2 regions of the Oryzomicrobium sp. genome follow, and region 1 is predicted to be linked to the other one. Evidence: predicted binding sites of a transcription regulator. Region 1 holds the regulator's gene; the other holds the start of a gene.
What was found. The regulator FNR, encoded in region 1, switches genes on or off when oxygen is low (the NO sensors DNR and NnrR bind a similar motif). The targets are predictions, from matches to a motif close to TTGANCTAGNTCAA.
Positions count from the first base shown of each region.

Region 2: cobA (uroporphyrinogen-III C-methyltransferase) is a predicted target of FNR. The motif match lies at 5,130-5,143, and genes of this name have one in related genera.

Region 1 is NZ_DAISLS010000002.1:54,120-61,104, forward strand. It holds gene rpsD (30S ribosomal protein S4) at 1-56, shown strand, start outside; gene V7Z98_RS01745 (FTR1 family iron permease) at 229-1,005, shown strand; gene V7Z98_RS01750 (sulfite exporter TauE/SafE family protein) at 1,129-1,812, opposite strand; gene hemN (oxygen-independent coproporphyrinogen III oxidase) at 1,929-3,362, opposite strand; gene fnr (fumarate/nitrate reduction transcriptional regulator Fnr) at 3,463-4,206, shown strand; gene V7Z98_RS01765 (hemerythrin domain-containing protein) at 4,251-4,802, opposite strand; gene V7Z98_RS01770 (SirB2 family protein) at 4,814-5,212, opposite strand; gene V7Z98_RS01775 (hypothetical protein) at 5,217-6,545, opposite strand; gene V7Z98_RS01780 (DUF2249 domain-containing protein) at 6,559-6,798, opposite strand; gene V7Z98_RS01785 (hemerythrin domain-containing protein) at 6,863-6,985, opposite strand, start outside.
Region 2 is NZ_DAISLS010000006.1:148,410-155,394, reverse strand. It holds gene V7Z98_RS07195 (cytochrome D1 domain-containing protein) at 12-1,250, opposite strand; gene V7Z98_RS07190 (TlpA family protein disulfide reductase) at 1,478-2,080, opposite strand; gene V7Z98_RS07185 (hypothetical protein) at 2,343-2,858, shown strand; gene V7Z98_RS07180 (SCO family protein) at 2,864-3,496, shown strand; gene V7Z98_RS07175 (copper chaperone PCu(A)C) at 3,537-3,998, shown strand; gene V7Z98_RS07170 (hypothetical protein) at 4,140-4,535, opposite strand; gene V7Z98_RS07165 (c-type cytochrome) at 4,652-5,014, opposite strand; gene cobA (uroporphyrinogen-III C-methyltransferase) at 5,272-6,147, shown strand; gene V7Z98_RS07155 (esterase-like activity of phytase family protein) at 6,404-6,985, shown strand, end outside.

The DNA.
Region 1 (6,985 bases):
TGCCCTTCCCCATCGAAATGCAGCAGGTGGTGGAGTACTACGCCCTGCGCGGCTGATAACCCTGCACCGCCGGCGGGCCCACGCCAGCCGGCGGTCCCGGCACTCGCAATGTCCCTCGGGGCCCAGCCAAAAACGATAGCCATTCTCATTAACATGGCTATCGGCTAGACTATTCCTTTGCCCGGCGCTCCGATCCCCCTGCGCCCACGGCCCCTGGAGAAGCCCGCCATGATGCAAGCCCTTGTCATTGCCCTGCGGGAAGGCCTGGAAGCCTTCCTGATCGTCGCCATCACCCTCGCCTACCTGCGCCAGACTGGCCGCCACGCCCTCACCTCCGCGGTTTACTGGGGCACCGGCGCCGGCATCCTCGCCTCCGTCGTCGCCGGCTACTTCTTCGGCAAGGCGGAAAGCCAGCCCTTCTGGGAAGGCACCTTAGCCGCCATCGCCGCGGTGCTGGTGGTGTCGATGGTGGTGTACATGCTTTCCGCCGCCAAGCACATGCGCGCCAACATCGCCGCCCGCATCGAGGCCGCCAGCCTCAAGACCGGTAGCGGCGCCTGGATCGGCGTGTTCGCCTTCGTCCTGCTGATGATCACCCGAGAAGGCATGGAAACCGCCCTGATGCTTTCCGCCGTACTGTTCAGCGCAGGCATGGAAGACCTGGCCATCGGCGGCATCCTCGGCGTGCTGCTGGCCGGCCTGGTGGCCTGGGGCTGGGGCCGCTTCGGCAGCCGCATCCGCCTCGACCGCTTCTTTAAGGTCACCTCGGTGTTCCTGGTCCTGTTCGCCCTGCAACTGGTCTTCTACGCCTTCCACGAATTCACCGAGACCGGCCTGCTGCCCATCGACAATGAGTACTGGCACATGGTCACCGAGCCCTGGGGGCCGGAAGGCCAGTACGGCCAGTGGATCACCTATTCCCTGGTGGCCATCCCCCTGGCCTGGTTCGCCCTACTGGTCCTCCGGGAAAAGCTCTCCCGCCCGCACCACCCGCGCACCGCCTGAGCTGCGGCGGCAACACGCAAAACAAACGGGGCACCCAAGGGTGCCCCGTTTGTTTTGTTGCTTTACTTTTAGAACCAGCCCAGCCGGTACCGACCCCGATCCACCTTCCGTCAGCGCGATTGCTCAGTTGGCGACCAGTAACCGCAGGCCGGCGAACAATCCCCAGGCGCCGTACCCCAGCACCAGCACACCGGCCAGGCGGCGCATCGCCGGGCGGCGCGCCCAGTCCTTGAGCCGAACCGCCAACAGGCCCATGGCCAGTAGGTTGGGCAGGGTGCCCAGGCCGAACGCCAGCAGGATCGCCCCGCCCCGGGCCGCGGAACCGGCCGCCAGGGCCGATGCCAGGGCGCTGTAGACGAGGCCGCAGGGCAGGAAGCCCCAGAGGAAGCCCAGAGGCAGCGCCTGGGCCGCCGAGCGCACCGGCACGAAGCGCCGGGTCAGGGGCTGGATGCGCCGCCACAGGAATTGCCCGCCCCGCTCCAGGGGGAGCAGCAATTGCGGCAAGCCGAGCAGATACAGGCCCATGCCCACCAGCAGCAGGCTGGCCAGCAGGTAGAGCACGGTGCGCAGCGGCCATTGGGCGGCCAGGGCGCCATGGCCACCGAGCAGCCCGCCCAGGGCGCCCATGGCCGCGCCGGCCAGGCCGTAGGCAGCGATCCGCCCCAGGTTGTAGGCCAGGTGCAGGCCACGCCGTGACGAGCCGCCCCCCGCGGTGAGGGCGACGACGATGCCCCCGCACATGCCGACGCAGTGGGGGCCGCCGAGAAAACCGACGATGAGGAAAGGCAGGAGGGAAGCGGGGGTCAGGGAATCCACGGCGTCAGTGTACTACCCCGGGCGCCGAATCCGGATGGAAACGACGGGGCGGCCGAGAGCGGAGGCGCAGGGAAACGCCGGTGGCAAAAACGCCGCCGGCCGGGCGGTCAGATGACTTTGGAGTAGCGGGTGCGCTGCCGGTCGGCGCGCAGGTAGCGGTCGAACACCATGGCGATGACCCGCACCAGCATCCGCCCTGGGGGCAGCACGGTGATCCACTTGTCGTCCACCTTGAGCAGGCCGGCCTGCTCCATCTCGCGCAGGTCCTCCAGCTCGGCGGCGAAATACTTGCGGAAGTCGATCAGGTGGGCGATCTCGATGGACTCCAGGGACAGCTCGAAGTGGCACATCAGGGCCTGGATGATCGAGCGGCGCAGGATGTCGTCGGCGGTCAGCTCCAGGCCGCGCAGCACCGGCAGCTGGCCGGCGTCGAGACGGTCGTAATACTCGTCCAAGGTGCGCACGTTCTGGCTGTAGGTCGGCCCCACCTTGGCGATCGACGAGATGCCGAAGGCCAGCATGTCGCAGTCGGCGTGGGTCGAGTAGCCCTGGAAGTTGCGGTGCAGCCGTCCCTGGCGCTGGGCCACCGCCAGCTCGTCGTCGGGCTTGGCGAAGTGGTCCATGCCGATGAAGACGTAGCCGGCCTCGGTGAGTTTCTTGATCGCCAGTTGCAGGATCTGCAGCTTGGCGTCGGCGCTGGGCAGATCGGCCTCGAGGATGCGCCGCTGCGGCTTGAAGTGGTGCGGCAGGTGGGCGTAGTTGTAGATCGACAGGCGATCCGGGCTCATCGCCAGAACCCGCTCCAGGGTACGGTTGAAGCCCATCACGGTCTGGTGCGGCAGGCCGTAGATGAGGTCCATGGAAATCGACTGGAAGCCGTTGGCCCGGGCCGCTTCGACCACGTTGACCGTCTCGGCCTCGGACTGGATGCGGTTGACCGCCACCTGCACGCGCTCGTCGAAGTCCTGCACGCCGATGCTCATGCGGTTGAAGCCCAATTCGCCGAGCACTTCCACGGTGGCGGTATCCACCTTGCGCGGGTCTACCTCGATGGAGAACTCGCCGTCCGGCAGCAGGTGGAAATACTTGCGGGTGAGCGCCATCAACTGGCGCATCTCGTCATGGGAGAGGAAGGTGGGCGTGCCGCCGCCCCAGTGCAACTGGGCCACGTCGCGGCTGCCGTCCAGGCTCTCGGCCTGGAGGGCCAGTTCCTTGCCCAGGTACTTGATGTACTTGGCGCTGCGCCCGTGATCCTTGGTGATGATCTTGTTGCAGGCGCAGTAGTAGCAGATGGTATTGCAGAAAGGGAGGTGGAAGTATAATGACAACGCACGTCCCGCCGCACTCAACGGCCCGCCCACACCGCCGATCTCGCGTTTGCCGAGCCAGGCCTTGAGCGCCTCGGCATCGAAGGCTTCGACAAAACGGTCTGCCGTCGGATAGGACGTGTAACGCGGGCCGCTGATGTCGAAACGTTGGATGATCTCGGGATCGAAGACGACGTTGGAGGCGTTGGGGGTCGAAGAGAGCGGAAGCGCCATTGCAGGGTAATATGAGGGTTGTTCCTAAGTATTCATTGTAAGGAACAGATTCACGTTGACCTGGATCAAACCGCAATTTGCCTAGGGGCACGCACTCGTTATGTCCGAAAACCGGGCTCTGAAAACCGTCAATCTTTCGGTCATCAAGACCGCCTGTTCCAACTGCAATCTGCGCGAGTTGTGCCTGCCGCTCGGCCTGAATTCCCAGGAAATGGCCAAGCTCGAGGAAATCGTTTCCACCCGCAAGCGCGTCAAGCGCGGCGACCTGCTCTACCGGGCCGGCCAGCCCTTCGAAGCCCTCTACGCCATCCGCAGCGGCTTCTTCAAGACCGACGTGATCATGGAGGACGGCCGCGACCAGGTCACCGGCTTCCAGATGTCCGGCGAACTGCTCGGGTTGGACGGCATCAGCAGCGAGAACCACTCCTGCAACGCCATCGCCCTGGAAGACAGCGAGGTCTGCCTGATCCCCTTCGACTACCTGGAGCGCCTGTCGCGCCAGGTGCCGACCCTGCAAAACCACTTCCACAAGGTGATGAGCCGGGAGATCGTGCGCGACCACGGCGTGATGATGCTGCTCGGCACCATGCGCGCCGAAGAACGCCTGGCGGCCTTCCTGCTCAACCTGTCGCAGCGCTTCGTCGCCCGGGGCTATTCCCCCGCCGAGTTCTACCTGCGCATGACTCGGGAGGAGATCGGCAGCTACCTGGGCCTCAAGCTCGAAACCGTCTCCCGCTCCTTCTCCAAATTCCAGGAAGAAGGGCTGATCGCGGTGCAGCAGAAGCACATCCGCATCCTCGACATCCCGGGCCTGAAGCGCCTGATGAGCCACACCCCGGTCTGACGGCCCCTTCAGGGCACATCGCCAGACCTCTCCCTCTCATCGCTTCACGACGGCATCGGCGCCCCGCGCCGTGCCGCCATGTGCCCGCCCAGACGGCGCGCCACCTCCTCCGGCAGCACCCGCTTGGCCAGGGGCAGCAGTTCGGCCGTTTCCAGCGCGATGTGCTCCCGATACAGGGCCGCCAACCCCGCCACCATCTCGGCCGACAGGTCCGCCGCCCCACCGGCAAGCAGCTTGCCCAGGTGATCGAGCATGGCGTCCCGGGCCACGTCCATGCGCCGGTGGTCCTCTAGCAGGCGCCCGACCAGGGCCTCCACCTCGCCGCTGGCAGCCTCCTGGCCAGTCACAGCGGCCTTCAGGGCGGGGAACAGGTCCGTTTCCTCGTCCTCGTGATGGTGCGGCGCGGCCACGGTGAAGTAACGCACCACCCCCTCGATGGCCTGCCGGGCGGCGGTATCGACGCCATGGCGGGGCAGGTGCTCCACCAGGCGTTCCAGGGTCTTCAGCTGGGCTTCGATGCGGCCATGGCAGGCGTCGAGCATTTCCAGGGGTTCGTCGAAGGACGGGGCGGCCGGGCCGAGCAGGGATGCGGACATGGAACGGACTTTCAGGCGAGGAAGAGGAAGAAGCCCCAGGGATTGCGGGTCAGGGCCACCGAAACGATGTAGGCGAAGCAGGCCAGGGCCAGGATCAGAAAGACGATCCGCACGCCCTTGGTTCGACCGCGCTTCAAGGCCACGGTGCCGCACAGGATGTAGGCCAGCAGCCCCAACACCTTGGCGGTGAGCCACCCTTGGACGAAGGGGTATTGGTGCAGCAGGGCTGCCAGGCTGAGGGCGCTGACCAGCAGCAGGGTATCGATCACGTGAGGCGCGATGCGCAACACCCGGGCCTGGAGCCGGGGCGAATCGGCCAGCATCAGGCCGCCGCGCAGCAGGAAGCCCAGGCCGGACAGGGCCACGCAGGTGACGTGCAGGTGCTTGAGGATCAGGTAGGCAGTGGTCATTCGCTCATCCTTGGTCGAGGCAGTCGGCGATGCGTCGGCATTCGTGCCGGTAGAGGCGCAGCCCCCCCAGCAGGTTGGCGGCGAGCAGGGTGAAGGCGAGCAATACCAGGGCGCCGGCCAGGGGGGCCAGCCAATCCGGCGCCAGGGGCGCGGCAAGCAACGCCACCAAGGCCGCCGCGTGGCCGCGCAGGTGGCGCATCATGCCCGCTTCTGGCAGCAGGCGCTTCATGTTGGGCGGAATCACCCGCCCCCGTCCCCGGTTCTGCAAGTCGAGCCAGATCAGGAACGGCATTATTTTGTAGAGCATGCCGCAGATCACCGGGATGAACCCGCCGAACAAGGCCAGCACCCCGATCCACAGGGCCAGCCGGTCGCCGTTCCCCACACCCCAAACGCCCCGCCCCGCTTCCCCCGCTCCCCACAGGAGCGCGGCCGCCGCCAGGCCCACCAGTCCCAGGCGCCAGAAGCGCTGGGTCGGGTCCCCCCAGGGACGGCGGCTGCGGCGCTGCAAACCCAGGGTGACCAGGCAGAAGCCGAAAGCCACGGCCGCGAGCAGCAGCGACCAGGGCAGCACCTGCACACCGCTGCCTTCCCCGGCCCCCAGCCGGGCAACGCTCCAGCCCAGCAGCAGGAGCGTCAGGAGCGGCCCCAATCCCCGGCCGACCCAGCCTGGATAGGCCGGGGTGAGCTGGAACATGGGCACCACCACCAGGGAAACACCCAGCAACAGCCCCCCGGCCCAGCCAAACAGCCCCCAGCCCGCGTGCAGGGCGGTGGCCAGGAAAACCGGCGGATTGCTCCAGCCGGCCAGGCCGCCGACCAGCCACAGCCCCAGCAACAGGGTAGCCAGCAGGGCCGGGAATGTCAGATGCAGCGCCCCCACGATGCCCACCAGGGCGAAACGTCGGCGCAGGGCCATGACCCCGGCCAGGGCAAAGGCGCCAACGCCCAGGGCCAGGGTCGCCCCGGCCAGCAGAAAGGCCGGCTGCCCCGCACCGAGGAAGGCAATCACCAGGGCCAAGCTGCCCGCCGTGACCGCCCCGTGCACCAGGGGCACCAACCACCGCTGCCCGGGCAAGACCACGCCCGCGCCCACCGGCAGGAACTGAACCAGGGCACCAAGCATGATCTGGAGCATGAACCCGGCGGTCAGGCAGTGGGTGGCGGCCAGGGCCTCGCCAGTCCAGCGCGACGCGAACACCGCGCCGCCGCGAACGAGCAGCAGCCCGCCGGCCAGAATCCCGAACAGGGGGGCGGTGAGGAAAAAGCGCAGCGGCAGGTGCAGCGGCGGTGCCTGGTCGTAGGACAGGGCGCTGGCTGGGGAGCGGGCCACCCGGGTCAGTCCTTCATGGTCGGAAGATGCGCACCACCACCAGGCCGTCGTCGCTGTAGGTGGTGTCGTGGGTGAAGCTGTTCATCGCCAAGGCGTTGTAGAGGGGAAAGGGCTCCCGGGGCAGGACCAGGTAGAGGGACTGGCCCGGCCCCACGTCATCCAGAGCCGCCATGGTGCGGACGAAAGGTTCGGGGGGTTCCAGCTCCCGGGCATCGATGACGGGGCCGTCGAAATTGGCGAAATTGAGTGGCATGACGAATCTCCCCGGACGGGGCGTTGAATTGACTGAACGGTGAATTATGCGACCGTTCTTGACGTCACATCGTTCCCAGCGCGGCGGCGCAGCGCTCCAGCAGTTCGGCCGCCCGGGGCGCCAAGTGGGCGTCGCACATGGGGTAGAGGACGCCTTCTTCCTTGAGGTTGTGCTGCTCCATGAGGAT
Region 2 (6,985 bases), on a different contig from region 1:
ACGCCACCGCCTCAGAAGCCCAGCCGGTTGGCCCGGCTGGTGAAGAAGATGCCGGAGGGCGACTTGGCCGCCAGGGTGGCCACCGGGGCGAAGGTGGCAGTGTCGTAGACCACCACCTTGTCGTCGTCCCGGGCCGAGATCCACACCTGCTCGCCCCGGGGGGTGAATTCCAGGTGCAGCACGGCCTTGCCCGGCTCCAGGGTCTTGACGATGGTGTTGGTCAGGGTGTCGATCACCTGGACCCGGCTGTAGTCGGGCACGGCGAAGTTCACCCATACCTGGCGCCCGTCGGGCCGGGCCATGACGAACACCGGCTGGCCGGCCACCGGAATACGGCCCACTTCCTTCCAGGTGGAGAGGTCCACCACCAGCACCTCGTGGCGGCCGATGGCCGGCAGGTAGGCCCGGTTGCCGGCCACGGCCCAGCCGCGCAGGTGGGGCATCTTGAACACCGGCAGCTTTTCCTCGCCCCGGCCGTAGTGGGCCAGCACCCGCTCCACGCCCTTTTCCGGCTGCCACAGGTCGAGCTTGGCGATGCCGTCCTCGCCGAACAGGCCGGCCAGGTAGTAGCGGCCGTCCGGGGTGATCAGGGCGTCGTAGGGCTGGTGGCCGATCTTGCCGATCTTGGTCACCTTGGGCGCCTTCACGTCGGACAGATCGGCGATCCAGATGGCGTCGGCGTCGAACAACGAATAGATGAAGCGCCGCCCGGGCAGGTCGGCGATGCCCACCACCCGGGAAAACTTCTTGCTGCCGTCGGCGGCGGTGTATTCGGCGGGCAGGTCGGCCACCAGTTCCAGGGTCTTGGCGTCGAACACCTTGACCCCGCCCGGCTCGTAGTTGGCCGCCGCCACCAGGGTGCCGTCCTGGGAGACGGCGCCACCGATGGAGTTGCCGCCCTGGATGACGCGCTTGGCGATGCCGGCGGTGAGCAGGTCCACCTTGGTCAGGCCGCCGTCGCGGCCGAAGATGTAGGCGTAGCGCCCGTCCCGGGAATAGACGGCGGAGGCGTGGGACAGGTCCCCCAGGCCGGCCACCTGGGCGTAGGGCGCCCGGGCGGTGGTGTCCACCAGGGTCAGTTGGCCCGAGGCCCGCTCCACCACCAGCCCCAGGTCGCCGGTACCGCGCAGGGCCGATGCCGTGCCGGAACCGCCCGGCGTGGCGCAGGCAGCCAGGCCGGCGCTGGCCAGGGCGAGCAGCGCAGCGCGCCAGGCGCGGCCCCAGGTCGTCGCGGCAACGCCGCGGGTCATCGCAAGGATGTGGTGCGGGCCACGCCCGGTCATGTTCCCCGTCATGTTGCCTTCCTCATCGGTACTGGCCGCCCCAAAGGGCTGGCGCGATTGCATGATCGGGCCATTGTCGGCAAAGCCCGGGATCGGCGCAAAGGGATCGGCCGATGGGCTTGATACCGGTCAAACCCCGCGCCAGGCGCGGACTTTGGCGATGTTACCGGGACGCCGGACGCCATTCCAGACGTCTAGCCCCGGGGCAGCTTGCCTTCCACCTCGGCCCGGGTCACCGCGCCGACCTTGGCCATGAGCGGATTGCCGTTGGCCTCGACGACGACGGTGTACGGCAGCCCGCCCACGGTGTTGCCCAGGCGGCGCATCAGGGCCAGGCCGGCCATGGGGGTGATCAGCACGTTGGCGTAGCCGACGCCCATGGACTTGAGGAAGGCGCCGACCGCCTTGGGGTCTTCCTCCACCGCCATGCCGAGCACCGTCAGGTCCTTGCGTTCCCGGGCCAGGGCGGCCAGCTCGGGCATCTCGCGGCGGCAGGGGGCGCACCAGGTGGCCCAGAAGTTCACCAGCAGGCGCTTGCCCCGGTAGGCCGCCAGGGCGGCGGGCTTGCCGTCGAGGCCGACGACCGGGGTGCGGAACAGTTCGTCCAGGGCGCCCTTTTCCAGCTCGGCCGCCCCGGCCGGAGCGGTGCCGCCCAGGGCCAGCAGGGGCGCCCCCGCCAGGGCCGGCAAGGCGGCGAGCAGCCGGCGGCGGCGGGCCGACGGGGCGTCGAAAACGGATTCGGTGGATTCCGGCCGGCAGGCGGCGCAGGAACGGATGATCGGGGGCAGGACAAGCATGGGCGCGGACTCCGCAACACAGTGGCGTGACCGCCAAGCATACCTGCTGCGGCCGCCGGCCACGAAGGCGCTCTCTACCCGCCTGCGGCCCCCCCCAGAAAACGCTCCCCGTTTTTGATCCCGGGCAAACCGCCCCGCGCCGGGGCGGTGCGACAATCGGCCGCAGCGTATCCGGGGGAAATCGCGGCATTTGCGGATGACACCTTTCCGCCCCGCCCGTACACTCTGCCCGGCCCGTTTATCCCACACCCTGCCTTTTCTCATGCCCCGCCTGCTTCCCCGCACGTCCGGATTAATCGACCTGGTGATCTTCGCCGCCGTGGTCGCCCTGGGCGTGGCCGCCTGGCGCTTCGCCCCCCTGCTGCTCAAGCAGCCGGACGTGGCCCTGGCCGACCTGGACTGCGCCCTGGGCCGCGTCGTGTGCCGGGCCGAGCTGCCCGGCGGCGGCTCCCTGGCCCTGGAAGCCCGGGCCGACGCCGGCGGCGACCTCCAGCCGGGCCAGCCGATGCAGCTCACCGCCACCGTGCAGGGCGTGGCGGTGGAAGCGGTGACCGTGGTGTTCACCGGCGCCGAGATGGAGATGGGCTACAACCCGGCCCCCCTCGCCGCCGCCCTGGCGGAACCCGGGGGCGTCGCCGTGTTCCGCGGGCCGGCCACCATTCCGGTGTGCGTCACCGGCCCCATGACCTGGCGGGCCACCGCCAACCTGATCCTGGGCGGCCGCACCGTGGCCGTGCCCTTCCGCTTCGCCACCGGCGGCAGCCCCGCCGGCCACTGATCGCCATGAACGCCCCCGCCACGCCGCCCCGCGACCCGGCCGCCCGCCGGGTGCTGATCGCCACCCTGGTGCTGCTGGTGGCGGTGACCGCCGCCCTCGTCGCCTGGCAGCCGGGCCGCCCCGACCGGGGCACCCTGCCGGGCAGCGCCGGCCGGGACGTGTCCTTCGCCCTCCAGTCCGCCGACGGTCCGGTGCGCCTGGCCGACTTCCGCGGCCAGGTGGGGGTGGTGTACTTCGGCTACACCTTCTGCCCCGACGTCTGCCCCACCTCCCTGGCCACCCTGGGCGCCGCCCTGGGCTCCCTGTCGGCGGCGGAACTGGCCCGGGTCCAGCCCTTCTTCATCTCGGTGGACCCGGCTCGGGACACCCCGGAGCAGCTCAAGAATTACAGCCGCTTCTTCCACCCCAAGCTGCTCGGCCTGACCGGCAGCCCGGAAGCCATCGCCGACGTGGCCCGCCGCTACGGCGTCTATTACGCGGCGCAAACGCCTGCCGTAGGCGATACTGGCTACAGCGTGGACCACACCTCGGTGCTCTACCTGATCGGGCCGGACGGCAGCCTGGCCGGCCAACTACCCCACGGCACGCCGCCGGCGGAAGTGGCCGCCGCCCTGCGCCGGCTGCTCGCCGCGTCCTGAATCCAGCCCTGCCCTTTTCCATAAACGAAAGGATCGTCCCATGCGTCTGCTGTTCGCCCTGCTCGCCTCCGGCCTGACCGCCCTGGCCGCCCCCGCCTTCGCCGCCGACCTGTCGGTGAGCAACCCCACGGTGCGCGCCGTGCCGCCGACCCAGAAGGTCACCGGCGCCTTCCTCACCATCAAGAACGCCGGCAGCGCCGACCGCAAGCTGGTGGCCGCCGAAAGCCCGGTGGCCGACACCGTGGAACTGCACAACCACATCAACGACAACGGCGTGATGAAGATGCGTCCGGTCAAGGAAATCGACGTCAAGGCCGGCGGCGAGGCCGTGCTCAAGCCGGGCAGCTACCACATCATGCTGATCGGCCTGAAGCAGCCGCTGAAGGAAGGCGACCAGGTGCCCCTGACCCTCAAGTTCGACGACGGCACCGCCCTCAAGGTGGAGGCCCCGGTGCAGCGCCCCGCTCCGGCCGCCATGGACCACGGCAACATGAAGCACTGAGCCGGCCCCTGCCCCGCACCAATGCAAACGCCCCGCCTTGCGCGGGGCGTTTGCATTGGGAGACCGCCCCCCGGCCCGCAGGTGAAGGAAACGGCGAAGGCACGCCGTGCACTGCCTTGGGCGCGGATCGTAACGGGCGGATCAGAGCTGGCGCGGACGCCAGCCGGTGTGGCGCAGCCGGTGGAACTGGGCCAGCTGGTGGGTGCGCTCGAAGTACTCGGGGGCGTCCGGCACCGGCACCACCTCGCCCATGCCCACCGGCAGGAGCGACAGGTGGGCGAAGCGGGCAGCGTGGTCCACGTCGATCTCGACGCCCTCGGCCAGGCCCAGTTCGTCGCGCAGATAGTCGGCGATGGCCCGGGACAGTTCGTCGGCCATGTGCAGGAAGCCTTCCCAGGTGCGGGGCAGGATCACCGTGTCGAACACCACCGAGAGCAGGGCCCGTCCCGGGTAGGAGCGGATGGGGGTGGCGGTGATGCGGCAGCGGCAGTCGAAACGGCGCTCGACGGCGCGGCGGATGTCTTCGAGGTTGTTCATGGGCGTGCTCCAGGCGGAGATGGCTCCCGTGCAGGCAGCCGGTGCCGGGCTCTGGACTCCGGGCCGTGGGAACGGCGCAAACACGCCACCCTCGGCCGCACGCCGAAACTCAAAAACTAGCGTCCCGGATCGGGGAACCCCCGCATCAGCTGCTGCACCACCCAGGTCGCCTCCGCCTCGCTCAACATGCTGCTCCAGGGCGGCATCGGCGTCCCCTTACGTCCATAGAACACAGTGGCGGCCAAAGATTCCTCGGGTTTTCCGGCCAGGGCCTCCGGCGTCAGGGCCGGGCCCAGGCCGCCCTTGAAGGTCATACCGTGGCAGGAGCCGCAGTCCTGGCGCACCATGCGCACGATCTCGGCGCGGCGCGCCGGCGACGGCGAAGCCGTGTCGGCATCGGCGCGGGCGGCCCCCGGGGCGGCCAGGAGCGCGGCGCAGGCCAGGGTGGGGAAAAGGGTACGGAAACGGAACGGGATCATGGCAGGCAGGGGAACGAAAAAGACCGGCAGAACGAAGGCGGCGGACGACGATCGAAAGCGGAACAGGGGACCGCGGGAGATAACCCTACTCTGATCGTGGCGGCGCAGGGCCTCCTTGACCGGAATCAAGGAGGGACGGGGCGATCCGGGCAAACTCCGGTCATGACGCCTGCGTCGCAGCCGTCGGGCCGGCGAGCGCGAAATGTTGTACCCTGCCACCCCACCCACGTTCCAACGTGCCACCGAGAATTCAGCGAATGAAGCTCCTGCCCAATGATCCCATGGCCCGCCGCGGCATCGAGCCCGGTACGGTGTATCTCGTCGGGGCCGGTCCCGGCGATCCGGAGCTGCTCACCCTGCGCGCCGCCCGCCTGATCGGCGGGGCCGACGCCCTGGTCTACGACCACCTGATCGGCGAATCCATCCTCGACCTGGCGCCGGCCAACGTGCGCCGGGTGTTCGTCGGCAAGGAATCGGCCAACCATTCCCTGCCCCAGGACGACATCAACCACCTGCTGGTGAAGCTGGCCCAGGAAGGGCTGCGGGTGGTGCGGCTGAAAGGCGGCGACCCGTTCATCTTCGGCCGGGGCGGCGAGGAGATCCAGGTGCTGGCCCGCCACGGCATCCCCTTCGAGGTGGTGCCCGGCATCACCGCCGCCGCCGGCTGCGCCGCCTACGGGGGCTTTCCCCTCACCCACCGGGACCACGCCCAGACCCTGGTATTCGCCACCGGCCACCTCAAGGACAACACGGTGGACCTGGACTGGACGGCCCTGGCCCGGCCGCGCCAGACCGTGGTGTTCTACATGGGCGTGGCGGCAGCCAAGGAAATCTGCCGCCAGCTGATCGCCCACGGTCTGCCCGCCGACACCCCGGCCGCCGCCATTGAGAACGGCACCACGGTGCGCCAGCGGGTGGTGGCCGCCACCCTGGCAACCCTGCCCGAGCGCATCCGCCTCGACCGAGTCAAGCCGCCGGCCCTGCTGGTGGTGGGCGGCGTGGTGGACCTGCGCCAGTGCTGCGCCTGGTTCGCCCCCGACGCTGCGGACACTGCGGACACTGCGGACGCGGCGGACGCAGCGGACGGAGCCGCCGGCCACGTCCCGGCGCCCCGGATCGCCCAGAGCGCCTGACCGCTCCGCTGTGCCCCACCATCTGAAACGCCGCGCCAGTCGCGGCGTTTCAGCATGTGCCCTCGGGATGCGGCGTCTGTAGCCATTCTCCGCCCAGGCATCGTGAAGAAGCCCGACTGGCGCGGCTTTCCGGCCATCGTCGGACCGGGATGCCGGTACCGGACGGCCCGCTGACAGACAAACGTCATCCTGCGGCCATGGGAGCGTCATGGGGCGTTTATAGCCTTGCCGGTTTTCCACTCCCACCGGAGAACCCATGGCCCGCTCCACTGCCCGCCGCCCCGCCCGCTCCCCCCTTACCGTAGCCCTGATGGCCGCCCTGCCCCTGGCCGTCGCCCTGCCGGCCGCGGCCGAGACCGCCCCGGCCTACCCGGCGGTGCTCGAAGGCCACGCCATCCTGCCAGCCCGCAGCTTCGTCGCCCCGCCCAAGGACGCACCGGAGAGCCTGCGCACCTCGGGCAAGTACACCCGCCCGGACGGCCGCCGCGAGGACAGGCTGGGCAGCATCGCCGGCACCTCCTACCTGTCGGCCAAGGAGGCGCCGCGCCCCACCGGCATCAGCCTGCCCTTCGACGGCCAGCCGGTGCAGGGTTTTTCCGGCATCAAGGCGATGAAGGACGGCAGCTACTGGGTGCTCACCGACAACGGTTACGGCGCCCGCAACAACTCGGCCGACGCCATGCTGATGTTCCACCACGTCAAGCCGGACTGGAAGCACGGCGGGGTCAAGCGCCTCAACACCGTGTTCCTGCGCGACCCGGACAAGAAGGTGCCGTTCCTGATCGTCAACGAGGGCACCAAGTCCCGCTACCTGACCGGGGCCGATTTCGACCTGGAG